3 regions of the Marivibrio sp. genome follow, and region 1 is predicted to be linked to each of the others. Evidence: predicted binding sites of a transcription regulator. Region 1 holds the regulator's gene; each other region holds the start of a gene.
The links. The regulator PhoB, encoded in region 1, activates phosphate uptake and scavenging genes when phosphate is short. The targets are predictions, from matches to a motif close to TNTCATAAAACTGTCA.
Positions count from the first base shown of each region.

Region 1 (10,466 bases):
TCGGCGCCAAGCCCGTGGGCCGTCCCGCGCAGATAGATCCGCGCCTCGTAAATCGAATCGCCCAGCCCGTCGTCCGCGTCGCCGCAGATGACGAGCCGCCCCGCCTGCGCCATGAAGGCGGAGTTATGGCCGACCGAGCCGCCGACGACGATGTCGACGCCCTTCATCGAAATCCCGCAGCGGCTCGACGCGTCGCCCTCGATCACCACCAGCCCGCCATGGCCGGTGGCGGCGGCCGATTGGCTGGCGTTTCCCGTGACTCGCACGGACCCGGACATGATGTTTTCCGCCAGACCGACGCCCGCATTGCCGCGCACCATGACGTCGGCCGCCTGGTTCATGCCCGCGCAGTAGTAGCCGACATGGCCGTCGATCTCGACCGTCATCGGGTGCTTGAGACCGGCCGCGACGGCGTGCGCGCCGCCCGGATCAGCCAGTTGGAAGCGCCGCCCCTCGACCGGCCCCTCGCGGCCCTGCAGGCGGGCGTTGACGGCGCGCACCGCTTCGCCGTGCTTAAGGTCCAGCGACTCGCTTTCGGCGACCTCGCTCATGCGCTCCCCCAGGTGTAGACGGTCGCGGGCTTGGGCTCCCAGACGCTCGCGTTCTCGACGCCGGGCAGGCGGCTGATCGAGCGGTACTCGCTCGCCATTGCGACCCACTCGTCGGTTTCGGCCAGGACCGCCGGCTTGCAGGCGATCGGATCGCGCAGCACGGCGAAGCCGTTCTTGGCGCCGACGGCGAAGGTGTAGAACCCGTCCAGATCCTTGAGCGCCGCTTTAAGCGCCTCCTCCAAATCCAGGCCCTGTCGCAGACGATGCGTCAGATAGCCGGCCGCCACCTCGCTGTCGTTTTCGGTCTGGAAGACGAGGCCGCCCTCGCGCGCCAGCCAGCGCTTCAGCCCGTTGTGGTTGGACAGCGAGCCGTTGTGGACCAGGCACAGATCGTCGCCGGTGTTGAAGGGGTGCGCGCCTTCCGTCGTCACCGCGCTTTCCGTCGCCATGCGGGTGTGGCCGATCATGTGGGTGCCGGTCATCTGCGGCGCGCTGAACCGGGTCAGCACGTCTCTGGGCAGGCCGATCTCCTTGTAGATTTCGAGCGAGGCGCCGGCGCTCATGATGCGCACGGCCGGGCGATCCTCAATCAGCCAGTCGCGCATGGCGGCCGCGCTCGTCGGGCCGTCGAGGACGGCGTGACTGGCGTTCGCGCTCGCCTGGATGTCGACGCCGAGCGCGTCGCCCATCGCGGCGGCGAGCTCGCGCCAATCCTCCTGCGGATCGGCGCTGTAGAGCGTCACCTTTCCGAAGGCGCCGGCGTCGGGCTTGTCGCTGCGATAGACCGCGAAGCCGGCGCTGTCCGGTCCGCGATCGGTCATCTCTTCCAACATCGGCGAAAACAGCGCGCCCAGTTCAGCCCGCCGATCGGGGGTCTTCAGGTACAATCCGACGATTCCGCACATGCCTGGCCGGCGCTCCTTCAGCCTCTGGATCCGCAACGGGGCGTATTCCTGTCATGAAATAACTTTTAATTCAAGGAATAATCAGCCCGCATCGTCCGCGCGGTAGGAAATGATGGAAAGATAGATCGCGGGCAGCCTCACCAGCTCCTTAGGCCCGTGCACCGAGACCGCGTCGAAGAACAGCGAATCCCCCGGCTTCAGGGTGAAGGTCTGGTCGCCGTGGCGGTAGATCAGCTCGCCTTCCAGCATGTGGATGAACTCCACCCCGTCGTGGCGGAACTGGTCGTAGGCCTCCGACTCCTCAGTCAGCGTGATAAGGTAGGGCTCGACCCCCACTTCGCCGCGCACGCCGGAGCCGAGCAGCTGGTAGAGGTGGCCGGCGCGCGTGCCGCGGCGATCGATCTGCAGACCCTGTCCGGCCGGCACGTAGGAGACGTCCCGGCTCAATTCGAACGGCGTGAAGAAGCTGGAGATCGGCACCGAGAGGGCGGCCGACAGCGCAGAGAGCGTGGAGAGCGAGGGGCTCGCCTGGCCGTTCTCGATCTTTGAGAGCATGCCCTGGCTCAAGCCGGCGGCGCTCGCCAGCTCGGCCATCGTCATGTCCTGACGCTTGCGGCAGCGCCGGATCTCCTGGCCGACATATTCCTCCAGCGGTCGCGGCGCGTCCTCGGAGCCTGATGGGTCGTCAGTGCTCATGGGATGCGAGCATACCGAACCTGCCGGATGGAGCGAGAGGTTTTCTTGAGGCCTCGGCCTTTCCCCTCATAATACCGACGGGAACGAGCCGCCGCCGGTTGGCCCGGCTCAAGGCCGGGCCGACGGCTTACGCCGCCGCCCCCGCAAAAGCGTCATCCCGGCCGCAGCGCAGCGGAGAGCCGGGAGACCCGGAGTCTGAGCGAGGCGCCGGTGCTGGGACAACCCCTCTCGCCCTGCCGCCGCGAGTCGGCTAAAGGGAGCGGCATGTCGATCGAGAGCTTTTCCGACCATCATCCCGACGTCGCGCTTGAAGCCGCCGACCGGGACCGATTGCTGAGCGGCCTTAAGGAGGTTTTCGGCTACGAGCGCTTACGCCCGGGGCAGGATACGGCGCTGGCCCACATCATGGCCGGGCGCAATCTTCTGGCGGTCATGCCGACGGGCGCCGGCAAGTCGATCTGCTATCAGCTGCCGGCCGTCGTCGGCGGGGGGCTGACGGTCGTCGTCTCGCCGCTGATCGCGTTGATGCGCGACCAGGTCGCGGCGCTGCGCGCCGCCGGGGTCGAGGCGGGCAGCCTCAACAGCTCGACCGACGGGCAAGAGCGCGAGCGCATCCTGGCCGCCTTGAAGGCGGGGAGCCTGCGCCTGCTCTATCTCTCGCCGGAGCGCCTCGCCTCCGGCGACGCGGTGCGGCTGTTGGAGCGCGCGGACGTCAAGCTGCTGGCGATCGACGAGGCGCATTGCGTCAGCCAATGGGGCCACGACTTCCGCCCGGAATACACGCGGCTGGGCGAGGTGCGCCGGCGCCTGGGCGAGCCGCTTACGATCGCGCTCACCGCGACGGCCGACCGCGCGACTCGCGACGATATCGCCCGTCAGCTGTTCGACGAGCCGCCCGCCGTCCTAGTCAACGGCTTCGACCGGCCGAACCTGCGCCTCGCCATGCGGCCGAAATCGACGCCGCGCCGGCAAATCCAGGATTTCCTGGCGCTGCATCGCGGGGAGAGCGGCATCGTCTACTGCAACTCCCGCCGCCAGACGGAGGAGCTGTCGGTCGATCTGGCGGCCGACGGCGTCGACGCCCACGCCTACCACGCGGGCATGGAAAAAGAGGCGCGCGAGCGGGTGCAGGATCTGTTCCTGGCGCGCGACGGGGTCGTGATCTTCGCCACCGTCGCCTTCGGCATGGGGATCGACAAGCCGGACGTGCGCTTCGTGGCCCACGCCGGCCTGCCGAAAAGCGTCGAGGCCTATTACCAGGAAATCGGGCGCGCCGGGCGCGACGGGCTGCCGGCCGATACGCTCACCCTCTACGGCGTCGACGACATCCGCCTGCGCCGGCGCCAGATCGATGAGAGCGAAGCCCCGGAGGAGCGCAAGCGCGTCGACCGTCAGCGCCTGAACGCGCTGGTCGCGCTGTGCGAGGCGCCGCGCTGCCGGCGCCAGACGCTGCTCGCCTATTTCGGCGAGACGGAGACGGAGCCGTGCGGCAATTGCGACCTGTGCCTAGACGGGGTCGAGACCGTCGACGGCACGGTCGATGCGCAGAAGGCGCTCTCCGCCATCCTGCGCACCGGTCAGCGCTTCGGGATGGAGCATCTGATCAGCCTGCTGCGCGGCGAGCAGACCGATAAGATCGCCCGCTTCGGCCATGACAAGCTGCCGACCTTCGGCGTCGGCGCCGATCGCACCAAGAACCAATGGCGCGGCATCTTCCGCCAGCTCTACGCGCTGGGGATCGCGAACTTCGATCCGGCCGACACCGGCGCCTGGACCGTCGGTCCGCACGGCCGCGCGGCCCTGAAGGGGGAGGAGGCGGTGCGCCTGCGCCTGGAGCCGGAGCGCGCGATGCGCAATCGCCGACGCGACCGCCAGCCGGCGGCGCTGCCCGACGACGTCGATCAGGAGCTTCTCGGCCGGCTGAAGGAGCGCCGCCTGACGCTGGCGCGCGAGGAGGGGGTGCCGGCCTATGTCGTCTTCCCCGACCGCACCCTGATCGAGATCGCCGCGGCGCGACCCGGCAGCCTGGAGGATTTCCGGCGGCTTCACGGCGTGGGCGCGCGCAAGTTGGAGCGCTACGGCGAGGCCTTTCTAGAGGTGGTGCGCGGGGGCTAAGGTCTTCGCCGGATGTCGGGTCACAGGAGGAAACGGGCATGACCGCGCCGCGATGGGCGATCGACAGCGAGACCGGCCGGCTGCGCGAGGTGCTGCTGTGCCGGCCGGATCATTACAGCTGGCAGGCGACCAACGCCGTCGCCGTGAAGACGCTGAGCGACAAGACCGCCGCGCCCGACCGCGCCGCCTTCGACGCGCAGTATGACGGCATGGTGCAGGCCCTTGAGGCGGCGGACGTGACCTGCCGTTACCTGGCGGCGCCCGAGCCGCAGCTGCCCTATCAGGTCTACACCCGCGATTCGAGCCAGATCACCCCCTGGGGTCCGGTGATAACCCAGCTCTATCGCCCGCAGCGGCGCGGCGAATACGCCGGCGTCATCCGCTTCTATGACGAGACCTGCGGCGGCCCTTGGCGCTATTCGACGGCCGGCACGCTGGAGGGCGGCGACATCCACATCATCCGGCCCGGCCTGTTGCTCGTGGGCTATTCCGGCGAGCGCACGGACGAAGCCGGCGCACGCCAATTCGCCCAATGGTTCGAAACCGAGGGCTGGGAGGTGCGCCTTGAACCCTTCCCGGAGCATTTCCTGCATATGGACGTGATCTTCTCGATGGTGGCGCGCGACCTCGCGCTCGCCTGCCTTGAGGTGATGGACGACGATCTGATCCGCTGGCTGCAGGACCGCCAGATCCGTCTGATCCCGGTCAGCTACAAGGACGCGATGCAGCTTTCCTGCAACGTGCTGGCTCTGGGCGACGAGCGGGTGCTGTCGGCAAGCCATTCGAGCGCCGTCAACGCGGCGCTGCGCGCGGAGGGGCTCACCGTGATCGAAACCCCGCTCGACCTCTTCACCCGCGGCGGCGGCGGGGTTCATTGCATGACGATGCCGCTGGCGCGGGATCCGGTGTAGCGGCTCGCGCATCCCGCCCTCCCGCTTGAAGAGCGGAGGGTCGGGGAGAGAGAGAAAGAAAACCTCTCGGCGCGGGAGCGTCGAGGCGATTTGAGCGGACGTAAGGGCGCGACCATGACCCTCCCCAACCTCTCCATCGACGTCGATCGCTTCTGGGCGACGATCGAGGCCTCGGCCGCCATCGGGCCGGGGCGCAAAGGCGGGCTCAGGCGCTTGGCGTTGGACGCGGCCGACGCCGAGATGCGCCGGCTCTTCACCGGGTGGTGCGAGGAGGCCGGCTATGCGGTCACGACCGACCGGCTGGGCGACCTTTTCGCGCGGCGCCCGGGCCGGGACGAGAGCCTGGCGCCGGTGCTGATCGGCAGCCACCTGGACACGCAGGCCGCGGGCGGGCGCTATGACGGGATCGTCGGCGTGCTGGCCGGGCTGGAGGTCATGCGCTCCCTCGACGACCTCAAGATCGAGACCGAGCGGCCGATCGAAGTGGTGAACTGGACCAACGAGGAGGGCGCGCGCTTCACGCCGCCGATGATGGCGAGCCAGGTCTTCGCCGGCCGCCAGACGCTGGAGTGGGCCCTGGCCCGCACCGACGACGCCGGCGTCACGGTGGCCGACGCGCTGGCCGAGCATGGGCTCGCCGGCGAGGCGCCGGTCGGCGGCCGGGCGATCGACAGCTATTTCGAACTGCATATCGAACAGGGGCCCGACCTGGAGGCCGCCGGCGTCCCCCTGGGGATCGTCACCGGCGGCTATGTCGCGCGCGGCATGCGCATCGGGATCGACGGCGACAACGCCCATTCCGGCCCCACGCCGATGCACCGGCGCAAAAACGCGCTGGTCGGCGCCGCGCAAGCCGCCGTCGCGGTCGACGAGATCGGCTGGCGATACGCCCATCTGGACGGCAAGACCACGATCGCCCGGCTTGAGGCCTGGCCGAACAAGCCTGGGATCCTGTCCAGCGAGGCGACCCTCTTCGTCGACTTCCGCAGCCCGGACGCCGCCACCACGCAGTCAATGGAGGCGGAGATCCGCGCCGCCTTGCCCGAAGCGGCGCGGCGCAGCAACTGCACCGTCACAATCGTTGAGGATTGGACTTTCGGCGGCCCGGCCTTCGACCCCGACCTGATGGATCTCTGCCGCCGGACGGCGGAAAGGCTGGGCGTCGCGACGCTGGATCTGATGAGCCAGGCGGGCCACGACGCCTACCACCTCTCCCATCTCTGCCCCAGCGTGTTGCTGTTCACGCCCTGCGTCGACGGGATCAGCCATAACGAGGCGGAGGCGACGACGGCCGCAGATCAGGCCCCGGGGGTGACGGTTCTGTTGAACGCCGTCGCCGAGCGCGCGGGCGTCGGCCCCTGAAGGGCGCGGCGGCGCGGCGCCTCTATCCCGCCGGCGGCTCCAGCGCGTAGCCGGCGGAGCGCACAGTGCGGATCAGGTCCGCGCCGCCCTCATCGTTCAGCGCCTTGCGCAGGCGGCGGATATGGACGTCCACCGTGCGCAGCTCGACATAGACGTCGCGGCCCCACACGGCGTCGAGCAGCTGTTCGCGGCTGAAGACCCGGCCCGGATGCTCCATGAAATGGCGCAGCAGGCGGTATTCGGTCGGCCCCAGCTTCACCTCGCGCTCGCCGCGGCGAACCCGGTGGCCGGCGAGGTCCATGCGGATGTCGGCCACGGTCAGCGATTCCTCGGAAAGCGCCGGGCGGGCGCGGCGCAACAGCGCATGGACCCGCGCCGTCAGCTCGGCCGGCGAGAAGGGTTTGGGCACATAGTCGTCGGCGCCGGCGTCGAGACCGCGCACGGTGTCCGCCTCCTCGCCGCGCGCGGTCAACATGATGATCGGCAGCTGCTTGGTGCCGGGCCGCCTGCGCAGCTGGCGGCAGACCTCAATGCCCGAGAGCTGCGGCAGCATCCAGTCGAGCAGCACCAGATCGGGCGGGTTCTCCTCGACCGCGACGAGGGCCTCCTCGCCGTCTGAAACCGCGTCCACCTCGAAGCCTTCATGCTCCAGATTGTAGCGCAGCAGGGTCACGACCGCCGTTTCGTCCTCGACGATCAGGATCCGGGGCTTCAAGCCGCTCATCGGCCGGGGTCCTCCTCCGCATCCTCGCCGAGATCGTCGTCGTCCGGATCCATCACCGTGTAGTTCGAGGCGTCGGCCTTGGGACGGCGATCGGCGAGCATCTCGCCCTCGACCTGGAAGTGAATGATCTCCGCGATGTTGGTCGCGTGGTCGCCGATCCGCTCCAGGTTTTTGGCGATGAACAAAAGGTGGGTGCAGGGCGTGATGTGCCGCGGATCCTCCATCATGTAGGTCAGCAGCTCGCGGAACAGGCTGGTGTAGAGGCTGTCGACCTCCTCGTCGGATTCCCAGACCTCAACCGCCTTCTCGACGTCGCCCTGCAGGAAGGCGTCCATCACGTCCTTCAACATCGCCTGCACCAGCGCGCCCATGCGTGCGACGCCGCGGGTCAAGGGCGTGACCGGCATCTGGCTCAAGGCGGTCGCGCGCTTGGCCATGTTCTTGGCGTAATCGCCGACCCGCTCCACCTCGGACGAACAGCGCAGGGTCGCCAGGATGAAGCGCAGGTCGTTCGCCACCGGCTGGCGCAGCGCCAGCATGCGCATCACCAGCGCGTCGATCTCGCGCTCGATCGCGTCGATCTGCTTGTCCTGGTCCTTGACCTTGGCCGCAAGCTTTTCGTCGCGCCGCTCCACAGCCTGCAGCGCGGCCTGAAGCTGGGTTTCGGCCAACGCGCCCATCTGGGTGATCTGCTTGGTCAGCCGCTGGAATTCCTCATCATAGGCGGCGACGATATGCGTGCCCTGCTCCGACATCGGTGATCTCTTTCCCGTTTGCGGACGACCCGCGCCCCCGCGCGCCGCCCGACGACCAACCTATTGTGCGGCCCCGTCGTCCGACGGGGCGGCGCCTCTTATCCGAAGCGTCCGGTGATGTAGCCTTGCGTCTTCTCGTCCTTGGGATTGGTGAAGATCGTCTCGGTCTCGCCGTACTCGATCAGATCGCCCAGATGGAAGAAGGCGGTCTTTTGGGAGACGCGGGCGGCCTGCTGCATCGAGTGGGTGACGATGACGATCGTGTAGTTCTCGCGCAGCTCGTGGATCAGGTCCTCGATCTTCGCGGTCGCGATCGGATCCAGCGCCGAGCACGGCTCGTCCATCAGGATCACTTCGGGCTGCACCGCAATGGCGCGCGCGATGCACAGCCGCTGCTGCTGCCCGCCGGAGAGGCCGGTGCCCGGCTGATCCAGGCGGTCCTTCGCCTCCTCCCACAGGCCCGCCTTGCGCAGAGAGGTCTCAACCAACTCGTCGCATTCGGCCTTGTTGCGCACGATGCCGTGGATCTTCGGCCCGTAGGCGATGTTCTCGTAGATCGATTTCGGGAAGGGGTTCGGCTTCTGGAACACCATGCCGACGCGCGCGCGCAGATGCACCACGTCGACCTTGGGGTCGTAGATGTCCTCGCCCTCCATCTCGATCGAGCCCTGGACGCGGCAGATGTCCACCACGTCGTTCATCCGGTTGAGGCAACGCAGGAAGGTCGACTTGCCGCAGCCGGACGGGCCGATCAGCGAGGTGACCGCATGCTCCATGATGTCGATGTCGACGTCGAACAGGGCCTGCTTGTCGCCGTAGAAGACGTTGACCTGGCGCGCCTTCATCTTGGTGCGGCCGTCCGCGCGGGCCTTCGGGGCCGTGGGAGTCGGCGCGGCGGCGGGCGCGTTGGCGGCGTGTTCGGGGACGCCGGTCTGGGTCTGGTCGCTCATTCGGATCGCTCCTTCGCGGGTCGACGGCTCGGGGCGGCTCGGCTCACCAGCGCTTTTCGAATTTCTTGCGCAGCAGCACGGCCGTCAAATTCATCGTAATCAGAAAGGCGAGCAGCACCATGATCGCGGCCGAGGTGCGCTCGACGAAGGCGCGCTCGGGGCTGTCCGCCCAAATGTAGATCTGCACCGGCAGCACCGTCGCCGGATCGGTGAAGCCGCCCGGGATGTCGACGATGAAGGCGACCATGCCGATCATCAGCAGGGGCGCGGTCTCCCCCAACGCCTGGGCCATGCCGATGATGGTTCCGGTCAGCATGCCGGGCATGGCGAGCGGCAGGACGTGGTGGGTCATCGCCTGGATGCGGCTCGCCCCCATGCCGAGCGCCGCCTCGCGGATCGAGGGCGGCACGGCCTTAAGCGCCGCACGTCCCGCGATGATGATGGTCGGCAACGTCATCAGCGTCAGCACCATGCCGCCGACCAGCGGCGCCGAGCGCGGGAACCCGAAGAAATTCAGGAACATCGCCAGGCCCAACAGGCCGAAGACGATGGAGGGCACGGCGGCGAGGTTGTTGATGTTCACCTCGATCAGGTCGGTCCATTTGTTCTTCGGCGCGAACTCCTCGAGATAGACCGCCGTCATGACGCCGATCGGGAAGCTCAGCAGCAGGGTGACCACCAACACGTAGAAGGAGCCGACGACCGCGCCCCAGATGCCCGCCTGCTCCGGCTCGCGGCTGTCGCCGGCGGTGAACAGCGTGGTGTTGAAGGGCAAGGAGATCAGGCCGCGATTCTCCAGGTCCCACAGCCACATGACCTGCTTGTCGGAGAGGCGTCGGTCGGATTCGGCGACCGGCAGGGTGAGGATCTCCCACGAGTCCGCGGGCGCGTCGTTCACGCTCTCCAGAGGCAGGTAGACCTCGCCCGTCGCGCGGCTGTTGTCCACTGAGGTGATCTTCACGACGCCGCCGTTGATGCGCACCAGATAGGAGGGCATCCCCTCGTTCAGCGCTTCGGCGACATCGGGCTGATCGATGCGGCGCTGCAGATCCTCGATCTGTTTTTGCGCCTCCTCGATGTCGTATTCGTAGGAGGCGATGGAGCTCTCGAGGTCTGAGCGCACCTCCTCGTCCTCGACCGACTGCAGCTGGCTTTCGAAACGCTCGATGCGCGCTCGGTCGCCTTCGATGTCGTCGCGCAGATCTTCCGCCCGCTCCGCCAGCATCTCTTTCACCGCGGTCAGGATCGCGCCGAAGTCGTTGGCGGTGGACAGGATCTGAATCTCGCCGCTCGTCCCCGTCGGCGAGGCGATTCCATTGACGCGGGCGGCCGTCTCGACCTCGACCGTCTTGTCCTTGACGTAGATGTCGGCGTCGTCGTTCAGCTTCACCTCGACCGGGATCGTCTGACCGACCAGGGAGGGGTCCTCCAACACCCGCTGGCGCACCACGCCGTCGGCGGAGCCGCTCATCAGCTCGAGCAGGTGACGCCGCTCGC
Region 1 is NZ_JAVJQE010000007.1:130,327-140,792, forward strand. Features, by position in the region: gene RIB45_RS05750 (protein glxC) at 1-551, opposite strand, end outside; gene RIB45_RS05755 (class II glutamine amidotransferase) at 548-1,456, opposite strand; gene RIB45_RS05760 (helix-turn-helix domain-containing protein) at 1,538-2,152, opposite strand; gene recQ (DNA helicase RecQ) at 2,417-4,267, shown strand; gene RIB45_RS05770 (dimethylarginine dimethylaminohydrolase family protein) at 4,306-5,178, shown strand; gene RIB45_RS05775 (Zn-dependent hydrolase) at 5,293-6,540, shown strand; gene phoB (phosphate regulon transcriptional regulator PhoB) at 6,563-7,264, opposite strand; gene phoU (phosphate signaling complex protein PhoU) at 7,261-8,019, opposite strand; gene pstB (phosphate ABC transporter ATP-binding protein PstB) at 8,118-8,864, opposite strand; partial or broken gene pstA (phosphate ABC transporter permease PstA) at 9,013-9,822, opposite strand; partial or broken gene RIB45_RS05800 (DUF3333 domain-containing protein) at 10,330-10,466, opposite strand, start outside.

Region 2 (10,466 bases), on a different contig from region 1:
AGCGGGCCTCGCCAAGCTGGCGGCCTGTTGGGAGACGTTCCAAGCGGCGCCGGCCTTCTGGCGCGACGACGCGCGCGAAGGCGGCGTCAGGTCAGCTCTTTCGGCCGAATGAAATGGGTGAGCAGGCCGGACTGCGCCGTCAGCCCCGTCCATCCCTGATCCGCATCGAAGGTCAGGACGGCGAGCGCGGCGGTCGGGAACTTCTCCGCCAACGCGGCGCGGTCGGCCTCCACGCCGCGGCCCGTCAGATGCAGCGCGAGGTCCTGCATCGCCGGGTTATGCCCGATCAGCAGCACGCGCGCGGGCGCCGGCGTCTCGCGGTCGAGGGCCGCGAGCTGCGCCAGCAGATCGCCTTCGTCGTCGGCCTCGTAGACGCCGCGCGTCAGGCGCGCCTCCGCGTCGCCGCCCAGATGCGGCAGCACGAGGGCCAGCGTCTCGCGGGTGCGTTGGGCGCTGGAGCACAGAATGAAGTCAGGCTCGAACCCGGCGCCGGCCATGAACGCCCCGATCTTGGGCGCGGCCTTTTCACCGCGCGGGGCCAGCGGCCGTTCGAAGTCGCTCAAACCCGTGTCGGTCCAACTGGATTTGGCGTGGCGGAGCAGGAAGAGCGTGAGCATGGGCGGCGCGTCTCGCGTCGAAAATCGAGGGCGGGGGCGGACCCCGGCGGGGAAGGCGTGTTAGACTGTGTGCATCAAGCTGTCACACATCGGCTTTACCTAAAGGCCCGTCAACCTTAAGCATAGCCGGATCGGGAGACGAAATCGTGACGTCCAGCGACAGCCCCATCGACGCCGCCGACGGCGCCGCCCAGAGCGCCGGGGTCTCCGCCGACCCGGAGGAGAAGGCCGTGCGCGCCGCCCATCGGCCGCCGCCCGCCGGCGCGGCGGACGGGCCGGTTCCGGCTCCCGGCGAGGTCGTCGAGCAGATCGAAGAGGCCGGACGCACGGTCAAGTCCGTTCAGGAGTTCGGCCCCAAGCGGTTCATCAACCGGGAGCTCAGCTGGCTCGCCTTCAACACGCGCGTGTTGGAGGAGGCGATGAACGCCCAGCATCCGCTGCTGGAACGCCTGCGTTTCCTGTCGATTTCGGCGAGCAATCTCGACGAGTTCTATATGGTCCGCGCCGCCGGTCTGAAGGGGCAGGTCGCCGCCGGCATCTCCACCCCCAGCCAGGACGGCCTGACCCCGGCCCAGCAACTGGCCGCCATCGCCGAAGAGGCCGGGCGGGTGATGAACCAGCAGCAGGAGATCTGGCGCGTCCTGACCAAGGAACTGGCCAAGAAGGGCGTTCAGATCCTGGAGGCCGACGACCTGACGAGCCGGGAGCGCACATGGCTCGACGGCTGGTTCCTTGAACAGATCTTCCCGGCGCTGACGCCGCTCGCGGTGGATCCGGCGCACCCGTTCCCGTTCATCCCGAACAAGGGGCTGGTGCTGGCGCTGGAGCTGTTGCGACCCGACGACGAAAAGCACATGAACGGCTTGTTGCCGATCCCGAGCAATCTGGATCGGTTCGTGCGCCTGCCCGGTCAGAAGATCCGCTTCATTTCGTTGGAAAAGGTGATCGGCCTCTACCTCGATCGGCTGTTTCCCGGCTTCGAGGTGGTGGGCAAGGGCATGTTCCGGGTGATCCGAGACAGCGACGTCGAGATCGACGAAGAGGCCGAGGATCTGGTCCGCACCTTCGAAAGCATGCTGCGCCGGCGCCGGCGCGGGCACGTCATCCGGCTGAAGATCGAAGCGGCGATGCCGGAGGATCTGCGCGACTTTGTGGTCGATCAGCTGGACGCCGACGCGGAGGACGTCTTCGCGTTGGACGGCATCCTCGGCCTGTCGGACGCCAGTCAGCTGATCGTCGACGAACGGCGTGACCTGCTGTTCGAGCCCTTCAACGCCCGCTTTCCGGAGCGCATCCGCGACTATGGCGGCGACTGCTTCGCGGCGATCCGGGCGAAGGACATCATCGTCCACCACCCTTATGAGAGTTTCGACGTGGTCGTCCAGTTCCTGCGCCAGGCGGCGCAGGACCCGGCGGTCATCGCGATCAAGCAAACCCTCTACCGCACCAGCAAGGACAGCCCGATCATCGCGGCGCTGAGCGAAGCGGCGGAGAACGGCAAATCCGTCACCGCGCTGGTCGAGCTGAAGGCGCGCTTCGACGAGGCGGCGAACATCCGCTGGGCGCGCGATCTGGAGCGCGCGGGCGTGCAGGTGGTCTACGGCTTCGTCGACCTGAAAACCCACGCCAAGGTCTCGATGGTGGTGCGGCGCGAGGGCTCGGGCCTGCGCACCTACGTCCATTACGGCACCGGCAACTATCACCCGATCACCGCCAAGATCTACACCGACCTCAGCTATTTCACCTGCGATCCGGCGCTGGGGCGCGACGCAGCGCGCACCTTCAACTACATGACCGGCTACGCCACGCCGGAGGAGATGGAGCGGCTGTCGCTCGCGCCGCTCACCTTGCGCAAGCGTCTGCTCGACGGCATCAAGGCCGAGATCGAGCACGCCAAGGCCGGCCGACCCGCGCAGATCTGGGTTAAGGTCAACAACGTGGTCGACGGCGACCTGATCGACGCGCTGTACGAAGCGGGCCGCGCCGGCGTGCAGATCGATCTGGTGGTGCGCGGCATCTGCTGCCTGCGCGCCGGGATCGAGGGGTTGAGCGAGAACATTCGGGTCAAGAGCGTCGTCGGCCGGTTCCTGGAGCACAGCCGCATCGTCTGCTTCGGGCGCGGTCACGGTCTGCCCTCGCTGGATGCGGAGGTCTTCATCTCCTCGGCCGATTGGATGCCGCGGAACCTCGACCGGCGGGTCGAGTCGTTGGTGCCGATCCAAAACCAGACCGTGAAGCGCCAGATCCTGGAGCAGGTGATGTACGCCAACCTCAATGACGAGGCGCAAACCTGGGATCTGGAGCCGACCGGCGAATACGAACGCCACGAGCCCGTCGGCAAGGGCTTCAACTGCCACGTCTTCTTCATGACCAATCCCAGCCTGTCCGGCCGCGGCAAGGCCATCCGCCGGGCGCGCAAGGCGAGCAAGGCCGTCGGCGCCAAGAAGGGGGCGGCCAAGGCCGCCGCCGGGCGCAAGCGCAAAGCCCCGGCGGCGAAGTCCGGCTGATCGCCTCGCCGTCCCGTCCCGTCTAAAGCGAGCAGTTTGCCCTACGATGAGCATCACCGCCCCATCGGCCAGCGATTCCCGAGACCGTCTCAAGGCGCCCAAGGCGCCGCCGTCCGCGGTGGTCGATATCGGGTCGAACTCGATCCGGCTCGTGGTCTATGAAAGCTCCGATCGGGCGCCCCTGCCGGTCTTCAACGAAAAGCTGCTCTGCGGGCTCGGCCGCGATCTGGACGCCACCGGCCGGCTGGACGGGCAAGGGGTCGAGCGCGCGCTGGAGGCGCTGCCGCGCTTCATGGACGTGGTTCGCGCGATGGGCGTGGGCAGGGTCGATCTGCTGGCGACCGCAGCGGTGCGTGAGGCGGCCAACGGCCAGGACTTCGTCGATCGGGCGCGCACGATCTGCGGGCACGACGTGGAGGTGCTCTCGGGCGAGGAGGAGGCGCGGCTTTCCGGTCTCGGCGTCCTCTCCGGAACGCCGGAGGCGGACGGCGTGATGGGCGATCTGGGCGGCGGCAGCGTGGAGCTGGTCGAACTCGGCGGGGGCGCGGGCGGGGGCGGCGAGACGGGCGCGCAGGCGACGCTGCCCCTCGGCCCGCTCAGGCTCGACGCCAAGCTCGTCGCCAAGCCCGCCAAGGCGAAGGAGCTGATCGACAAGCGCTTGCGCGACGTCTCCTGGCTCCCCAAGGCTAAGGGCAAGACCTTCTACGTCGTCGGCGGAGCCTGGCGCAGCTTCGCGCGCCTGCATATGGAGCAGGAGCGCTATCCGCTGCACATCATCCACCACTACCGCATCCGCGCGGAAGAGGCGGCGGAGTTTTCCGACTTCATCGCCAAGCTCTCGCCCGGCACGCTGCAGAAGATCCCCGGCGTCAGCAAGCGACGGATCGAGACCCTGCCCTACGCATCGATGCTGCTCAACCGCGTGATCGCGGCGATGCAGCCCAAGGACGTCGTGTTCTCCGCCCACGGCCTGCGCGAGGGCTGCCTGTTCGAGCGTCTCTCGCCGGCCGAACGCGCGCAGGATCCGCTGCTGACCGCCTGCCGGCACATCGTCCATCACGAACGCGCGCTGGTCGTCGGCGGCGAGGATCTTTTCTCCTGGATCGCCGCCCTGTTCGAGGACGAGAGCGCGGAACAGCGCCGACTGCGGCACGCCGCCTGCCTGCTCTCCGATCTGGCGCGGTGGGAGCACCCGGACTATCGCGCGGAACATGCGCTGATGCGCGTCATGCGCCTGCCGGTCGTCGGTCTCGACCATCCGGGCCGGGCCTTCATCGCGGTGGCCGTCGCCGCGCGGCACAGTCAGCCGGACGGCGACAGCCCGCAGATGGAGACCGTGCGCGCCCTGCTGCCGGGCGAGGAGATCGAGCGGGCGCGGGCCATCGGCCTCGCGATGCGTCTCGCCTACACGCTCTCGGGCGGGATCACGCGCCAGCTCAGCCGCTTCGAGCTCGCCCGCGCGGACGGCCTGATCCGCCTTCACGTTCCGGCCGACCAGCGCCACATGGCCGGCGAAGTCGTCGAGCGCCGCCTCGCCACGCTCGCCAAGGCGCTGGGCGCGGAGTCGGAGGTGGTGCGGGGGTGAGGCCGGGCGGGCGGGGCCGTATGCGTCCCGCCCCTTCAACATCACCTCCAATCTATCGCGACATTTCCTTGGGGGCGGGATCGTGCTTTGAATCGATCATGGACAAGCTGTCGGTCATGAACGCTTTCTGCCGCATCGTCGAACGCGGCAGCTTTGCGCGGGCCGCCGACGATCTCGGCGTCTCGCCGGCTTTGTTGAGCCGAGAGGTGAAGCTTCTTGAGGAAAGCCTAGGGGCGAGCCTACTCTCCCGCAGCACACGCAGCATGGCGCTCACCGAAAGCGGTCGGGTCTTCTACGACGAGGCGCTTCGGATCGTGTCCGCGGTCGGTCAGGTGGAGGACCGTATCCGCAAAGGCGCCGGCGAGGTCGGCGGGCATCTGAAGATCAACGCGCCGAGTTCCTTCGGACAGACGGCTATCGCTCCCTTGCTGCCCGGCTTCCTGCGCGCGCATCCCAAACTGCGGCTGACCCTGTCGCTCGACGACAGGGTCGTCGATATGATCGAAGGGGGTTTCGATCTCTCCATCCGCATCCGACCGACGATGCCGGATTCGACGCTGATCGCGCGGAAGATCGGAATCGTTCGACAGCGCATCTTCGCATCGCCCGACTATGCAGCCCGGAACGGGACGCCGGAAAGGCCTGAAGCGCTTGCTAGCCATCCGATCATCGGCTTTCTCCTCGCCGACCATCTAACGCAGTGGTCGCTTATCGGCCCGGGAGGCGTTATCGACATGACGCTGGATCCGGCGGTGCGCGTTGGAAACAGTCTCGTGCTTCGCGACCTCCTCGTCGCGGGGGAGGGGATCGGGACCTTGCCCGACTTTATTTCCAGGGCCGAAGAGGCGAAGGGGACGTTGGTTCGCGTCTTGCCCGATTACGAGCTTCCGGCGCCGTCGATCTTCGCGGTGACGGGCTCGCGTGTCGGACTGGAAGCGCGGGCGTCCGCTTTTATCGATCATCTCCGGGACGGCTTGCAGCGCGGTCATTCGTGAGCCCGCGTAAAGAGTGATCTCAGAGCGCGTCGGTTAATCCGGCGCGCGCCATGACCCATCCTGCCGACGGTTCAATCACAACCCGGCGAGGATCTCATGACCCGCATTCTTGTTCTCTACTATTCGAGCTACGGCCATGTTCGCGCGTTGGCGCAAGCGGAGGCCGAAGGGGCTCGCAGCGTGACCGGCGTCGCTGTCGATCTGCGCCGCGTCCCGGAAACGGTCCCGGCGGCTGTCCGCGAGCGGGCGGGTTACGCGCCCGACGATACGCCGGAGGCGTCGCCGACGGATCTCGCAGACTATGACGGATTTCTCTTCGGCACGCCCACGCGTTTCGGAATGATGGCCGCCCAGATGAAACAGTTCATCGACGAGGCCGGCGGGCTGTGGGCGCGCAATGCGTTGGTCGGCAAGGTCGCCGGGGTCTTTGCGTCCACCGGCTCCCAACATGGCGGCCATGAGGCGACGCTGCTCTCCACCCAGATTCCGCTCCAGCATTTCGGCATGCTCATAGTCGGCCTGCCCTACAGCTTCGCCGGCCAGACCGCCTCGCAGGGCGTCGTAGGCGGCGCGCCCTATGGCGCGGGGACGATTGCGGGCGCGGACGGGTCCTTGCGGCCGACCGAGACAGATATCGCCGGCGCCCGTTTTCAAGGCGCCCTCGTCGCCGGCTTGGCCGCGCGCCTGACCGCAGGAAACCGTTTCTTCCGACAGAGTGAAGAGGCGCTCTCATGCGCCTCCTGAATCGGCTCGCGGCCTTGCTCCAGGCGACAATGCGTCGTCGTGAGCTGATGCGTCCCGTTCCGCCCTGTCTGAGGCGCGACCTCGGTCTGGCGCCCCCGCCCGATATCCGTCGCACGCCCGCAGCGCTCCGGTGGTGAGCGCGCTTCCGGAGATCCGACCATGACCCGACCCGCCGATCTTCTGATCACGGCGCTGGCCCCCGCCGTTTGGGGCAGCACCTATCTGGTAACAACCGAATTCCTGCCCGAGGGGTATCCGATCACTCTGGCCGTCCTGCGCGCGTTGCCGGCCGGTCTTCTGCTCCTCGCCATAACCCGTCGTTTCCCGCCGCGCGCTTGGATAGGGCGCGTCTTTCTGCTGGGCGTGCTGAACTTCGCTGCGTTCTGGACGCTTCTCTTCGTCGCGGCGCAGCGTCTGCCGGGCGGCGTGGCCGCGACGGTGATCTCGCTTCAGGCGTTGCTGGCGATCGGCATGGCGTGGGGATGGCTCGGGACGCCGGTACGGCCCGTTTCTGTCGTCGCCGCGTTGGCGGGCGTCGGCGGCGTGGGCCTCTTACTGTTGGGACCCGGCGCTGCGCTCGATCCGCTAGGGCTTGCAGCGGCTTTGGGGGCGGCCGCGGCGATGGCCGCGGGCACGGTGCTCAGCCGAAAATGGCGCCCCCCGGTCTCGGCGCTGAGCTTCACCGCGTGGCAGCTCACCGCCGGCGGCCTTGCGCTGCTCCCGCTCGCCTTCTTCGCCGAACCCAAACCGCCGGCGCTCGATATGGTCCATTTGGGCGGTCTTCTATGGCTTGGGCTAGTCGGTGCGGCTGCGACCTATTGGATCTGGTTCAGAGGGGTCGAGCGGATCGAACCGGCGGCGGTTTCTATGTTGGGGATGATGAGTCCGGTGACGGCGGTGGCCCTCGGATGGATCTGGCTTGGCCAATCCATGACGCCGATCCAAGGGGTGGGCGCCGCGGTCGCACTTGGCGCTGTGTGGGTTAGCCAGGCGGCGTATCAGACGCCGAGGCGGTTGGCGTCCTCGGAACCTCCGCCTCCGCGCTCTTGCCGATTGACCCCCCGGCGGTGGGGCGTAAGTTGAGCCTGTCCGCGCGTTGTCATTCGAAGAAGGAAGCGGTCATGACCACCGTCAGACGGGGGCGGGATTTCCTGATGGTTCCGGGGCCGACGCCGGTGCCGGAGCGCATCCTGAACGCGATGCACCGCCAGCCGGTCGATTTCTCCGGCCCCGATTTCGTCGCCCTGTGCGATCGGCTGTTCGAGGAGGTGAAGCAGGTCTTCGAGACCGAGCACGCAGTCTTCCTCTACACCGCCAACGGCCACGGCGCGTGGGAGGCGGCGCTGGCCAACACGCTCTCTCCGGGCGATGCGGTGCTGATCCCGGAGGTGGGGCAGTTCTCGGAAGGCTGGCGCGACATGGCGCAGGCGCTGGGAGTCGAGGCTCGCACCATCCCCAATGACTGGCGGCGCCCGATCGACCCGAACAGGGTCGAGGAGGCGCTGCGCGCCGACGCCGACGGCGCGATCAAGGCGGTGCTGATGGTCCACACCGACACCGCCGCCTCCGTCACCAGCGACGTCGCGGCCGTGCGCCGGGCGATCGACGCGTCCGGCCGCGATCCTCTGTTCATGGTCGATACGATCGCCTCACTGGGGACGACCGAGTATCGCATGGACGCCTGGGGCGTCGACGTGACCGTCGCCGCCTCGCAGAAGGGGCTGATGCTGCCGCCGGGCCTCGCCATGGTGGCGGCGAACGAGAAGGCGAAGCGCGTCGGGCTGCAGGCCAAGACGCCGCGGCGCTACTGGGATTGGATCGAGCGCGAGAAGGGCCAGCACTATCAGCGCTTCTGCGGCACTGCGCCGGAATTGATGATCTTCGGCCTGGACGAGGCGCTGGCCATGCTGCGCGAGGAGACGCTGGCCGGCGCGGTTCAGCGCCACGGCCGCCTCGCCCGCGCGGTGCGCGCGGCGGTCGAGGCGTGGAGCGCGGGCGGCGTCCTGTCCTTCAACGCGCTGGAGCCGGCGAGCCGCGCCGACAGCGTCACCACCGTGCTGGTCCCCGAAGGCTTCGACCCCGAAAGCGTCCGGCGCCTGGCGCGCGAGAGTTTCGGGGTCTCGATTTCCGGCGGGCTGGGGCGCTTCCAGGGCAAGGCGTTTCGCATCGGCCATATGGGCGACATCAACGAGCCGATGGTCCTGGGCGGCCTCGCCGCGCTGGAGACGGCGATGCGCCGCCTCGGCGTCTCGATCGGCTCCGGCGCGCTCGACGCGGCGATCGAAAGCCTGGCGCAGGACCCGTTGGAGAGCGTCCGCGCGGCGGAGTAGGCTCCTTACGCGGGCGCGGCCAGCCAGCGTACGCGCGCATCCGCCCCGTCGCCGGCGGCGAGCGTCGCCGCCAGCCAGGGCAGACCCGCTTCGATCGTCTCCACCAGACCATAGGGCGGGTTGAGCAGCGTGAGGCCGCAGGCCGTCAGCGGGCCGTCGGCCGTCGGCGCGGCGACCGCGAGCTCGATCTGCGCCAGCCCGCCCTTGGGCCGCGGCAGGGCCGCCAGATAGGCGTCGACCGCCGCGCGGTCCTTGATCGGATGCCACAGCGCGAAGACGCCGTTCGCGAAATGCTTGACCCCCAGCGCCGCGGCGCGGCCCAGGCGCTCGAACTCGTCGCGCCGCTCGAACGGCGGGTCGATCAGGACGAGACCGCGGCGCTCCGTCGGCGGCAGCATCGAGGGCACGGCCGCGTAGCCGTCGCCCAGATGGTGTTTGGCGTTGGGGAAGGGGGCCAGCGTCTCGGCCAGCGTCGCGCCTTCGCCCGCCTCCAGATCGCAGGCGATCAGCCGGTCTTCGGGGCGCAGGCGCGCGGCGATCAGATAGGGGGAGCCGGGATACCAGCGCAAGGCCGGCTCGCCCTCGTTCAACGCGCGGACGGCGTCCAGATAGGGCTGCAGGCTTTCGGGCGCGTCCGCCGCCGCGGTGAGCAGGCGCCCGATCCCGCCGTCGGCCTCGCCGGTGCGGCCCGACGGCTCGCGCGCCAGATCGTAGAAGCCGGCCCCGGCGTGCGTGTCGAGCGCGAAGAAGGGTTTCGCCTTCGCCGTCAGCCGCTCGAGGGTGGCGAGCAGCGCCCAATGCTTGAGCGCATCGGCGAAGTTGCCGGCGTGATAGGCGTGGCGGTAGTTCATGGCGCGAGGCTTTAGCCCGCGCCGCGCGCGCCGTCCACCGCGCCGTCATCCACCGCGCGGCGCAGGATGTCGTACTGCACCCGGCTCTGGCTCAGTTGGCGGTAGAAGTTGAGGAGTTCGCGCGCCGGATCGGCAACCTTCTCGAGGCCTGAGAGGAAGGCGACCAGCACGCCGACCTCGGTCTCGCCCTGGATCACGAACCAGCCGCCGACGAACAGCACGGAGAGCCGCCCCAACTCGCCCATCAGATTGTTGAAGGCCTTGAAGCCGAACTTGTAGAGAAAGATGCACAGCCGCGCCTTCATGACGTCCAGCGTCAGGATCTCGGGCCGGTCGGCGTGGCGGGCGCGCAGGCCGCCCGGGGCCATTCCGTCCTCCGCGGCGTCCGTCCCGGCCGTGACGTCGCCCAGCCGGCGCATCAGGGTCGTCTTGCGCTGGACGTGGCGGTTGATGCAGCGCTGCACCATCGGGGCCAGCGCCGCGGCCGGGATGTAGACGGCGAGCGAGGCGGCCGCCGTGCGCCAGTCGATGTAGAGCATGTAGCCGAGGACGGAGAGCATGATGCCCGCCTGCATCAGCGGCTGAGAGATCGCGTCGCCGGCGAAGGCGCCGACCTTTTCGGCCTCCGCGGCGATCAGCGAGACGGCGGAGCCTTCGTGCCCGGTCTTGTCCTCCTTTTTCGTGACGGGCGCGCTGCGGTGTTCGATCAGACCGGTGCGTTCCAGGATGTGCAGGCGCAGGTCGCGGGCGGTGCGTTCCGCGATCGCGCCGACCGCCATGTTGCGGGCGAACTTGGTCAGGCTGTGGGCGACCGCCGAAGCGAGATAGATCAGGCAC
Region 2 is NZ_JAVJQE010000013.1:542,070-552,535, reverse strand. Features, by position in the region: gene RIB45_RS14490 (CYTH and CHAD domain-containing protein) at 1-112, shown strand, start outside; gene RIB45_RS14485 (SixA phosphatase family protein) at 87-617, opposite strand; gene RIB45_RS14480 (RNA degradosome polyphosphate kinase) at 926-3,124, shown strand; gene RIB45_RS14475 (Ppx/GppA phosphatase family protein) at 3,171-4,709, shown strand; gene RIB45_RS14470 (LysR family transcriptional regulator) at 4,808-5,704, shown strand; gene wrbA (NAD(P)H:quinone oxidoreductase) at 5,801-6,448, shown strand; gene RIB45_RS14460 (EamA family transporter) at 6,608-7,531, shown strand; gene RIB45_RS14455 (pyridoxal-phosphate-dependent aminotransferase family protein) at 7,570-8,778, shown strand; gene RIB45_RS14450 (23S rRNA (adenine(2030)-N(6))-methyltransferase RlmJ) at 8,784-9,629, opposite strand; gene RIB45_RS14445 (ABC transporter transmembrane domain-containing protein) at 9,641-10,466, opposite strand, start outside.
Region 2: the regulator PhoB is predicted to act here: its motif matches at 687-702, upstream of RIB45_RS14480 (RNA degradosome polyphosphate kinase).

Region 3 (10,466 bases), on a different contig from region 1:
AACGCCCGATCGCGACCGCGTGCGCCTTCGGATTGTCGGTGAAGGCCCAGCCGTCCAGATCGAGGATCAGGCGCTGGCAGCGTTTTTTCTCGAACGCCTTCACCGCCTGCTTGTAACCCGCCTTTCGGCGCTTGCGCGCCTGCGCCTCGATCGCCTGAAGCGCCTCAAGCCCAGGGCCGCCCGGGCGCTCCCGCAGCAGCGGGGCGAGCGTCTCCTCCAGAAAGACGTCCCAGTCGCGGGCCGGGCCGAGCGCCCCCTGCATCCAACGCAGCCGCTTCGCGAGCGGCTTGCGGTGCGCGTCCTCGATGATCGGCTTGAAGGCGCTGAGCGCGGCGCGGGTCCGGCGCACTGCGACGCGCGCCTGGTGCACGCCCTCCGAATCCTCGCCCCGGCGCACCACCGGCTCGTTCGCCAGCAGCTGCGCCGCGCCGCCTGACAGAATCGTCGCCAACGCCTGGCGCGCGCTCATCGTCGGATCGAGGTCGGGAGAGCCGGCCTTCTTGGGCGGGGTCGGCGCGCCGAGAAAGAGCGCGTAGCCGCGCGCGGCCTTGCTGGCCGCGCCGACCGAGAAGCGGACGCGTTCGCGCAGATCATGGGCGAAGGCGAGGAGATCGGCGGGCGAGCCGCCTTTTAGCTCCAACTCAGCCTCGCAGATCGTCTCCGGCGCGGACGCCCCGTCGCTGCGGATCTCGCCGTGGTCGAGCGCGAGTTCGATCAGGCTATCACCCCACTCGATCATCCAGAGCGTGCGCTTGACGTCGGTGGAGAAGACCGGCCGCAGCGATCGCTCGGCGCAGGCCTTACGCACGCGCGTGCGAACGCCGTCATCGCTGATCAGGTCCAGATCCGGCGCGTCGCCGGCGATCGGGGCGTTCACCTCGACGCGCGTCTGAACTCCGCCCGCCGGCCCCGCCGGGGCTTTCACGGTCTGCACGCGCCGGCGCCCCTCCTGGCGCAGGCGTAGGGCCACGCCGGCGTCTTTCAGGGCCAGATCGTCGGTATCGAAATACACCGCAATCAACCGCCGGTTCGCCGCGCGCCCGCGCTTCAGCCGGTGCAGCTGCGGATCGCGACGCAATTTAGCGGCGGCGCGCGCGCCCAACACCAGCTTCAATTCAATTTCCTGCTCGCTCATACCCCTTTTGATAGGAAGGTCGCGCGCCTGCAATCAAACGGAAAAGCCGGCGTCACGAAAAATTCACGCGGTTGAAACCTTTCCGCGACCAGCTTCGAGGGCGACCGGCCGCACCATGTCATCCCAGCCGAAGCGACACGGAGAGTCGGGATCTCGGCGCATGTGCATGGCCCGGGATATCCCGGGTCGACCTGACGGCCGACCGGGCTGACAGGCTTTTTCGAGATTCAGGGGCGGTCGCCCTAAAGCGTCCCCGGAAACGCGCCGCCGTCCAACAGGATGTTCTGACCGGTGATGAAGCCGGACTGCGCGCCGCACAGCCAAGCGCAGGCCTGACCGAACTCGGCCGGATCGCCTACTCGGCCGGCCGGATTGGTGGCGCTGACCTCTGCGCGGACGTCCTCCACCGACCGGCCTTCCTTCTCCGCACGCGCCTTGAGCGTTCCTTTCAGCCGGTCAGTGTCAAACGGCCCGGGCAGCAGGCCGTTGATGGTGACGTTGCAGCGCACCGTCTCGCGGCTCAGCCCGGCGATGAAGCCGGTCAGGCCCGCCCGCGCGCCGTTCGAGAGACCCAATATCGGGATCGGCGCCTTCACCGCCGCCGAGGTGATGTTGACGATCCGACCGAAGCGACGCTCCATCATGCCGTCGACGACGGCTTTGATCAGGAGAATCGGGGTCAGCATATTTGCGTCGACCGCCTTGACCCAATCCTCCCGATCCCAATCGCGGAAGTCGCCGGGCGGCGGACCGCCGGCGTTGTTGATCAGAATATCCGGTGCGGGACAGGCGGCCAGCACCTGCTCGCGGCCCTCGGCGGCGGTCACGTCGCAGGCGACGGGCGTCACCTTCACGCCGTGCGCGGCGGCGATCTCCTCGGCGGTCTTCTCCAGCGTCTCGGCGGTGCGCGCGTTGATCACCAGATCGACGCCTTCCGCCGCCAGCGCCTCGGCGCAGGCCCGCCCCAAACCCTTCGACGCCGCGCAGACGATCGCCGTGCGGCCGTTCAGTCCCAGATCCATTGTCTCGCGTCCTCCTGTTCCGATTTTCCCATGCCATGCGGCGCAAGCGGCCGCTCATCCGCCGCTCATTCGCTCTCGTCCAAGCTCTCCAACGCGCGGCGCGCCAGCGGCAACGTGAGGCCCTTGCGTTCGGCCAACGCCATCCGGTCCAAGCGGTCGACCAGCGACAACGCGGCCTCAAACGTCCGCGGCATGCGGGCGCTCAGATACTCGATCAACTCAGGCGCGACGGGCAATTGACGATCGGCGAACAGCTTCATCAACACCGCGCCCAACAGCGCGTCGTCCGGCGTCCCGAGGGCGACCGACGGCGCCGCCGCCAGGCGCGAGCGCAGATCCGCCGTCCCCATCGTCCAGCGCGCCGGCGCGACGCGCGCGCCCGCCAGCATCGCGCCAGAGCGCTCGCGCAACATGTTGAACAGGTGAAACAGCGCGTCCGGCTCCGCCGCCGCATCAGCTGCGTCGACGGCGACCCAGCGCCGCGCGCCGAGGCGTTCGTCCAATCCCTCGACCCGCAGATCGGCGGCCGACCAGACGGGCGCGCCCGCCGCCTCGGCCCAGACGTGCAGCAGGTGCGTCTTGCCGGAGCCTTCCGGTCCGTAAAGCGTCAGCGCCGGGGCCGGCCAGTCGGGCCATCGGTCGATCCAGGCGACCGCCGCCTCGTTGCAGGGCGCAACCAAAAAGTCCTCGCGCCCGCGCGCAGGGCGGTGCGGAAGAGCGAGGGGCAGTTGTTCGGGTCTGGCGGGCTTCGCGCTCATTGCGCGTCGGTGCGGCGCAGGGTCCAACTGGCGGCGTCCTCGGACAGCGCGATGGTCAGGCCGCGCTGCAACAAGGCCGTCTGCAGCTGATAGATGTCCCCGACATACTCGACGTCGAAGGCCGCCTCGGTGATCGTGGTGCGGATCAAGGTCGCGCTGCGCACGGGCGGCGCGCCCTCCAGCGCGCGTTCGACCGCGACCAGATCGTCAAGGCCGGCGATCGGCGCCGTCATCGCAAGCACGGTGCCGCCCAGGTCGTAGCGCAGCAGATTCTCGCGGGTCCACGCCTCTTCCAGCACGTCGACGACGCGCGCGACCGCATCAGCGCGCGTCGCCTCCTCAACGTCGGGCGGCTCTTCGCCCTCTTTTGCGCGCGCCTCAAGGCTTTCGGCGGGCGGCGGGTCGACGCCGATTACGGTCGAGACCGGGGGCCATCCCGGCGCCGACACGGCGATTGAAATCGACAGTCCGGCGCCCGCCCCCTCACGCGCATGCGCGACGACCGCGCCGCCGGCGCCGTAGCGCGCGGCCAACGCCGCCAAGGCCTCAGAGTCGCCGGCGAGCGCGCCCTGCGCGTCGATCGCCCCGATATCGCCCAGGTCGCCGAGCGGCGCGATCACCGGAACCAGGCCGCCCGGCGCCGCTTCGGCCAGCCACGCGTCAAGCCAGGGATTGGCCCCGCTCCACAGCGTCGGCGCGCCGCCCGACGGCTCGTAGACCGGCGCCACCACCAACGGGCGCGAGCGGGTTTTCGCGTAGGCGATCCCGTCGCGCTGCATCAGACGGCTCACCGCGTCCTCCTGAAAACGCACGGTCAGTTCGGCCAGATAGCGCCCGCCGCCGAACTTCTCCTCCTCGAACGTCACGTCGCGGATCAGCCTTTCAAGCCGGTCGGGTTCGATCTGCGGGAGCCGATCTGCGTCGCGTTCGATCGTCAAGCGTTCGAACAACCGACGGAAGGCGGTGCGCTTGGCTTCGGCGACGCCGGCCTCCTTCGCGGCCACATCGTTCTCGCCGGTGGCGTCGACCTCGACGCCGGCGACGGTGTAGACGCCGGCGTCCTGCGCCAGGGCGGCCGACGCGCCGACGACGCTCAGCGCCAGCGCGGCGCACGTCGCGCACCTGCGGAAGGTCCGCCATAGCCGATGCGTCGTCAGCCCTACCAGCAGCATTGCAAAACGCTCCCTATTCACTATGGTCCGCGGAACTCGGGACGGGACGTCCCCACCCCTTCAGACCCGCGCCATTTATAGCGCGCCGCCCGGCGAGGACGCCAGAGTGGACCCTAACGACCGATCCGCTTCGAACAAGCCCAACGACGCCGGCGCCGGGCGCCTGACCTACGCCGACGCGGGCGTCGACATCGACGCCGGCAATGCGCTGGTCGACCGGATCAAGCCATTCGCCAGGATGACGCGGCGCGCCGGCGCGGACGGCGCGCTCGGGGGATTCGGCGCGCTGTTCGATCCGAAGGCGGCGGGCTATCAGGATCCGATCCTGGTTGCGGGGACCGACGGAGTCGGCACCAAGCTGAAGCTCGCGATCGAGGCGGACAAGCATGATACGGTCGGGATCGACCTGGTCGCCATGTGCGTCAACGATCTGGTCGTCCAAGGCGCCGAGCCGCTGTTCTTCCTGGACTATTTCGCAACCGGCCGCCTGGCCGTCGATACGGCCGCCGCAGTGGTCGAGGGCATCGCCGGCGGCTGCAAGGAGGCCGGCTGCGCGCTGATCGGCGGCGAGACCGCCGAGATGCCGGGCATGTACGCCGACGGTCATTACGATTTGGCCGGCTTCGCCGTCGGTGCGGTGGAGCGGGACCAGTTGCTCGACGGCTCGAAGACGGCCGAAGGCGACGTGCTGATCGGCCTGCCCTCCTCCGGCCCGCACTCCAACGGCTACAGCTTGATCCGCCGGATCGTAGAGCGCAGCGGTCTCGCGCTCGACGACTCGGCCCCGTTCCAACCGGAGACGAGCCTGGGCGCCGCCTTGCTGACGCCGACGCGGCTTTACATTCAAAGCTGCCTCGCCGCGATCCGCGCCGGCGGGGTCCATTCGCTGTGCCATATCACCGGCGGCGGGTTTTACGAGAACCTGCCGCGAGTAACCGGGGCGACGCTGTCCTGTCGGCTCGAGCGGAGTTGGAACGAACCGCCGGTCTTTCAATGGCTCGCCGAAGTCGGTCGCGTCGACGCGCACGAGATGCACCGCACCTTCAACTGCGGCGTCGGCATGGTCTTGGCCGTCGCGCCGGAGCGTGAGGCGGCCGTCAGCGCCGCCCTGGTCGAAGCGGGCGAGTCGCCCGTAAGGATCGGCGAATTGGTCGCGCGCGAAGACGGCCCGGCGGTCTCGATCGCCGGGATCGACGGCTGACCCGCACGACATGGCGCAGGCTCGCAAGCTCAGGGTCGGCGTGCTCCTGTCCGGCGGCGGCACGAATCTTCAGGCGCTGCTGGACGCGTGCGCCGATGCGAGCTTTCCGGCCGAAATCGCCCTCGTCGTCTCCAACAACGAGGACGCGTTCGGCCTGACGCGAGCGCGGCGCGCCGGCGTGGAGACGGCGGTTCTCGACCACCGCCCGTACGCCAAGCGCGAGGAGTTCGAGGCGGATCTGGATCGACTGCTGCGCGGGCATGACGTGGAGGTGATCTGCCTCGCCGGCTTCCTGCGGGTCCTGACGGAAGGCTTCGTGGAGGCCTGGCGCGACCGGATGCTGAACATTCACCCCTCGCTGCTGCCCGCTTATAAAGGGCTGCACACCCACGCCCGCGCGCTCGCCGACGGGGTCGCGACACACGGCTGCACGGTGCATTTCGTGCGCCCGGCGCTCGACGACGGCCCGCTTGTCGTGCAGGCGGAAGTCCCGGTCGAGCCCGGCGACGACGTCGACAGCCTGGCCGCGCGCGTGTTGACCCGCGAGCATGCGATCTATCCGTTGGCGCTGAAACTTCTGGGCGACGGGCGACTGAAGGTCGTCGACGACCATGTCCGGATCGACGGCGCGCCCGGGCCTCTCCGCCTGGGCTGGGAGAGCGTCGACGCCGCCGACCCTCACGGCCGCGCGAGCTGACGTCGAACGACCGAGTTTGCTTGAGCGCCGCCGCGGCATGGGTAAAATCGGCCGCGCCGAACCAAGGCGTTGGAGAAAACCGACGCGCGCGCAACACCTTCGGGGGAAGGATGAAAGGGACGATGGCCATGGCACATGACGAGTTGGAGTTCACCCGCGCGCCGCGCGAAAATCTGCAGACCTATGCGCGGATGAAGAAGCTGATCGTAACCGGCGTTGTGGGGTCGTGCCTGGTGCTGATCATCCTGGCGGCCTGGCTGGTCTGATCGGCCGCCCGCCGCCCGGCGAGCGCAGATCGCAGATCGCAGATTGCGGATACGAAAAACGCCGCCTCGGGAGCCCGAGGCGGCGTTTTCTCGTTCAGCACGCCGACTTGTGCGCGTCGGCGTCAGCCGACGATTTCGACGCCGGCGAAGAAGTAGGCGATTTCGATCGCCGCGTTTTCCGGCGAATCGGAGCCGTGCGCCGAGTTCGCCTCGACGGATTCGCCGAACAGCTTGCGCACCGTGCCCTCGTCGGCGTTGGCCGGGTTCGTCGCGCCCATGACTTCACGGTTCTTCGCGACGGCGCCTTCGCCCTCCAGCACCTGGACCACGACGGGACCCGAAGTCATGAAAGCGACCAAATCGTTAAAGAAGGCGCGCTCCTTGTGCACGGCGTAGAAGGTCTCCGCCTGCTCTTTCGTCAGCCAAAGGCGCTTCTGCGCCACGATGCGCAGGCCCGCCTCTTCGAACATCGCGTTGATTTTGCCGGTCAGGTTCCGGCGGGTCGCGTCAGGCTTGATGATCGACAGGGTGCGTTCGACAGCCATTTCGTCTCGGTCCTCAGTGTCTCGCGGCGGACGTCCCGTGAAGGCGCGTCGGCTCTGGTGGAATTCCGGGAACGCGGGGCCGGCCGATCAGGCCCGCCCCGCAAGCCGCGCGCCTTATAGACGCAGCGTCCGAGCGGGGCAAGCGTTGCAACGCAGCATCGCCCTCGCCCGAGCGCGCGCTTGAGCGACCCTGCGCCGCGGCCCGGTTTCGCGGACGCTTGCAAAGGCGGCGCAACCTGCTATCCCCCGGCGCATGCTGATCCTGCGCGACATCACGCTGCGCGTCGGCGGCCGCGTGCTGCTGGACGGCGCCAGCGCCCAGATCCCCGACGGCCACCGCATCGGCCTCGTCGGGCGCAACGGCACGGGCAAGACGACCCTGTTGCGTCTGATCCTGGGCGATATCGCCGCCGACGGCGGCGAGGTGACCTACGGCGCGCGAGAAAGCGTCGGCGCGGTGGCGCAGGAGGCGCCGGCGGACGATCGTCCGCCGCTGGCCCACGTTCTGGCGGCCGACCGGCGGCTGGCCGCGTTGACCGCCGAGGCCGAAACGGCGACCGACCCTGATCGGATCGGCGAACTGCACGCGCGCCTCGCAGATCTGGGCGCGCACCGGGCGGAGGCGCGCGCCGCGCGCATTCTTTCGGGCCTCGGCTTCAACGAAGCGGCGCAGGCCCGCCCGGTACGCGAGTTCTCCGGCGGCTGGCGCATGCGCGTCGCGTTGGCCGGCGCGCTGTTCGCCGAGCCCGACATCCTGCTGCTGGACGAGCCGACCAACCATCTCGATTTGGAAAGCGCGCTGTGGCTGGAGAGCTACTTGCAGAGCTATCCGCGCACCCTGATCCTGGTTAGTCACGACCGCGGTCTGCTGAACCGGATTCCGACGGAAATCCTGCACCTCTTCGACGGCAAGCTGACGCTCTACACCGGCGGCTACGACGATTTCGAAGCGCTCAGACGTGAACGCCAGGCCCACCAAAAAGCCTTGCAGGCGAAGCAGGAGGCTCAGCGCCGCCATATCATGAGCTTCGTCGACCGGTTCCGCTACAAGGCGTCCAAGGCGCGACAGGCGCAATCGCGCCTGAAGATGCTGGAGCGGATGGAGCCGATCGCCATCGCGGCCGAGGATCCGACCGTCAGCTTCGACCTGCCGACGCCGGAGATCCTGCCGCCGCCCATCGTGGCGCTGGAGGAAGCGAGCGTGGGCTACGATCCGACGAAGCCGGTGCTGCGGCGGCTCAGCCTTCGCATCGACATGGACGACCGGATCGCGCTCCTCGGCGCGAACGGCAACGGCAAGACGACGTTGCTCAAACTGTTCGCCGGCAAGCTGAAGCCGTTGGACGGCAAGATGCGCAAGCCTTCCAAGTTGGAGGTCGGCTATTTCGCGCAGAATTCGATGGAGGAGCTCCACCCGCGGCTCTCAGCTCTGGAGCAGATCCAAGCGCTGGAGCCTATGGCCGCCGAGACCAAGCTGCGCGCGCATCTGGGCCGCTTCGGCTTCCCCCAAGCGATGGCCGACACCAAGATCGCCAAACTCTCCGGGGGCGAGAAAGCGCGCCTCGCGCTGGCGCTGATCTGCCGCAAGCATCCGCACCTGCTGCTGCTGGACGAGCCGACGAACCATCTCGATATCGACAGCCGGCAAGCCTTGATCCAGGCGCTGGCGGCCTACGAGGGGGCGGTCGTGATCGTCACCCATGATCCTTATTTGGTCGACGCCACGGCTGATCGACTTTGGTTGGTGCGCGGCGGCGACGTGAAGCCGTTCGACGGCGACGTCGCCGATTACCGCACGATGCTTGAGCGAGAGCGCCGCGCCGCCCGCGCCGAAGAGAAGGCGGAGGCGAAGGCCGCCGCTGCGGAAGCCGTCGCGCCGGCGGACGAGCCCGTCGCCCCGCCGCCCGCCGCGCCGGCGGCGCCGAAAGCCGACCGCCGCGCCCGCGCGCAGGCGCGCGAAAAGCTGGCCCCGCTGCGCAAGGCGACGAAGGAATTGGAGACGAAGCTCGACCGCCTGAACGCTGAAAAGGCGCGCGTCGACGGGCAATTGGCCGATCCGGCCACCTATGACGGACCGGCCGCTCGATTGAGCGACCTCACAAAACTCTCGAGCGACCTCGCCCGCGCGATCGAAAAGACCGAGGAGGCTTGGCTCGCCGCGCATGAAGCGTTGGAGGCCGCGCAGGCCGACGAGGCCGACGCGTAGGCGAGCCTCACCGACGATGACAAGTGCGTGAGCGATGCGGCCTCGCGCTTGTCAGACGCGCCCCGTCGGCAAATATGGCGAAGCGAGCGCGCGCATCGGCGGAAAGGTCGAGCGCGCCGCAACCGACAGGAGCGCGAACGCCCATGACTGCCCCCCTTTCCCGCCGCACCCTTCTGGCGATGCTTCCCGCCGCGGCCGCATTGGTCGCGAGCGGGACGCTCACGCCCGCCCCAGCCGCCGCCGACCAGGTCAACCAGACGCTGCTGGGCGGCGTCGCGATCGACGGCTACGATCCCGTCGCCTACTTCACGCAAGGCGCCCCGGTTGAGGGCTCCTCGGCGCACGCCTTCGACTGGAACGGCGCGGAGTGGCGCTTCGCCAGCGCCGACCATCTTGAGATGTTCAAGGCGGATCCGGAGAAATACGCGCCCGCCTACGGCGGCTATTGCGCCTGGGCGGTGAGCCAGGGTTACACAGCCAGCATCGATCCCGAGGCCTGGAAGATCGTCGACGGCTCGCTCTACCTCAACTACAACCGCGAGATCCAAAAGCGCTGGGAGACGGACATCTCCGGCTTCATCGAGGCCGCGAACGCTAATTGGCCGAAGATCAAGTCAGAGCTTTGAGGCCGCGGCGCCGACGGCGCGGTCGGGCCTTTCCCCGGGACAAGCCCGGTGTGACGACGTTTAGCCCTCAAACCGGCCGGATCGTCGGCATTGCCGGGATCTCCCCGGCCGGCCTCGCACGCGGAAAGGCGGCCAGGCGAAGGCGAACAGGCGAAGGCGGCGACGAAAAAGGGGAAGCCAGGCGGCTTCCCCTTCTTCCTTGTGACGGCCGATCCGGGCCTCAGCCGAGCATTCGATTCCACCAGCCCTTTCGCTTGGGCTTCTCGCCCTTCTTCTCGCTGCCGTCGGTGACGACGTACTGCTCCAGCGGATCAGCCTGCGACTCCGACTCAGGCGTCGGCTGGTCGCCGGACTGAGCCCCAGCATCGGCCGCCGGCTCATTTACAGACTCGTCAGGCGCCGGCGCCGCCGGCTCGGGCTTGGCCGGCGCGTCGGTTTTACGCTTACGGCCCGGCCGCTTCGCGCGGGCTTTCTTGGCCGGCTTCTCCGCCGCGTCGGGGGCCGCATCGGGCGCCGATTCGGGCGCCGCTTCGGCGTCCGGGTCCGCGCCCTCGTCGCCCGTACCGGACGCCGCTTCGGCGTTTTCCTCCGCCGGCTCTTCCCGCTTCTTGGAGGCGCGTCGGCGTCTCGGCTTCGGCGCGGCTTCGGCGGCGGCTTCCTTCGCTACCTCCTGGGGAGCGCTTTCGCCCTCGGGGTCGCGTTCGCCGCCGTCGCCGGCCTCCGAGGCCTCGCCCTCCGGCGCCTTGCGCCGCGAGCGGCGGGCGCGCGGGCGCTTCGGCTTCTCCGCCTCGTCTCGCCCGGGCTCGGCCGCCGCCTCTTCCGCGGTGTCGGCGGCGCT
Region 3 is NZ_JAVJQE010000013.1:552,870-563,335, forward strand. Features, by position in the region: gene RIB45_RS14490 (CYTH and CHAD domain-containing protein) at 1-1,135, opposite strand, end outside; gene RIB45_RS14495 (SDR family oxidoreductase) at 1,378-2,157, opposite strand; gene RIB45_RS14500 (HdaA/DnaA family protein) at 2,223-2,915, opposite strand; gene RIB45_RS14505 (DUF2066 domain-containing protein) at 2,912-4,087, opposite strand; gene purM (phosphoribosylformylglycinamidine cyclo-ligase) at 4,194-5,288, shown strand; gene purN (phosphoribosylglycinamide formyltransferase) at 5,299-5,985, shown strand; gene RIB45_RS14520 (hypothetical protein) at 6,108-6,251, shown strand; gene ndk (nucleoside-diphosphate kinase) at 6,374-6,796, opposite strand; gene RIB45_RS14530 (ABC-F family ATP-binding cassette domain-containing protein) at 7,050-9,002, shown strand; gene RIB45_RS14535 (YHS domain-containing (seleno)protein) at 9,146-9,628, shown strand; gene RIB45_RS14540 (Rne/Rng family ribonuclease) at 9,849-10,466, opposite strand, start outside.
Region 3: the regulator PhoB is predicted to act here: its motif matches at 1,164-1,179, upstream of RIB45_RS14490 (CYTH and CHAD domain-containing protein).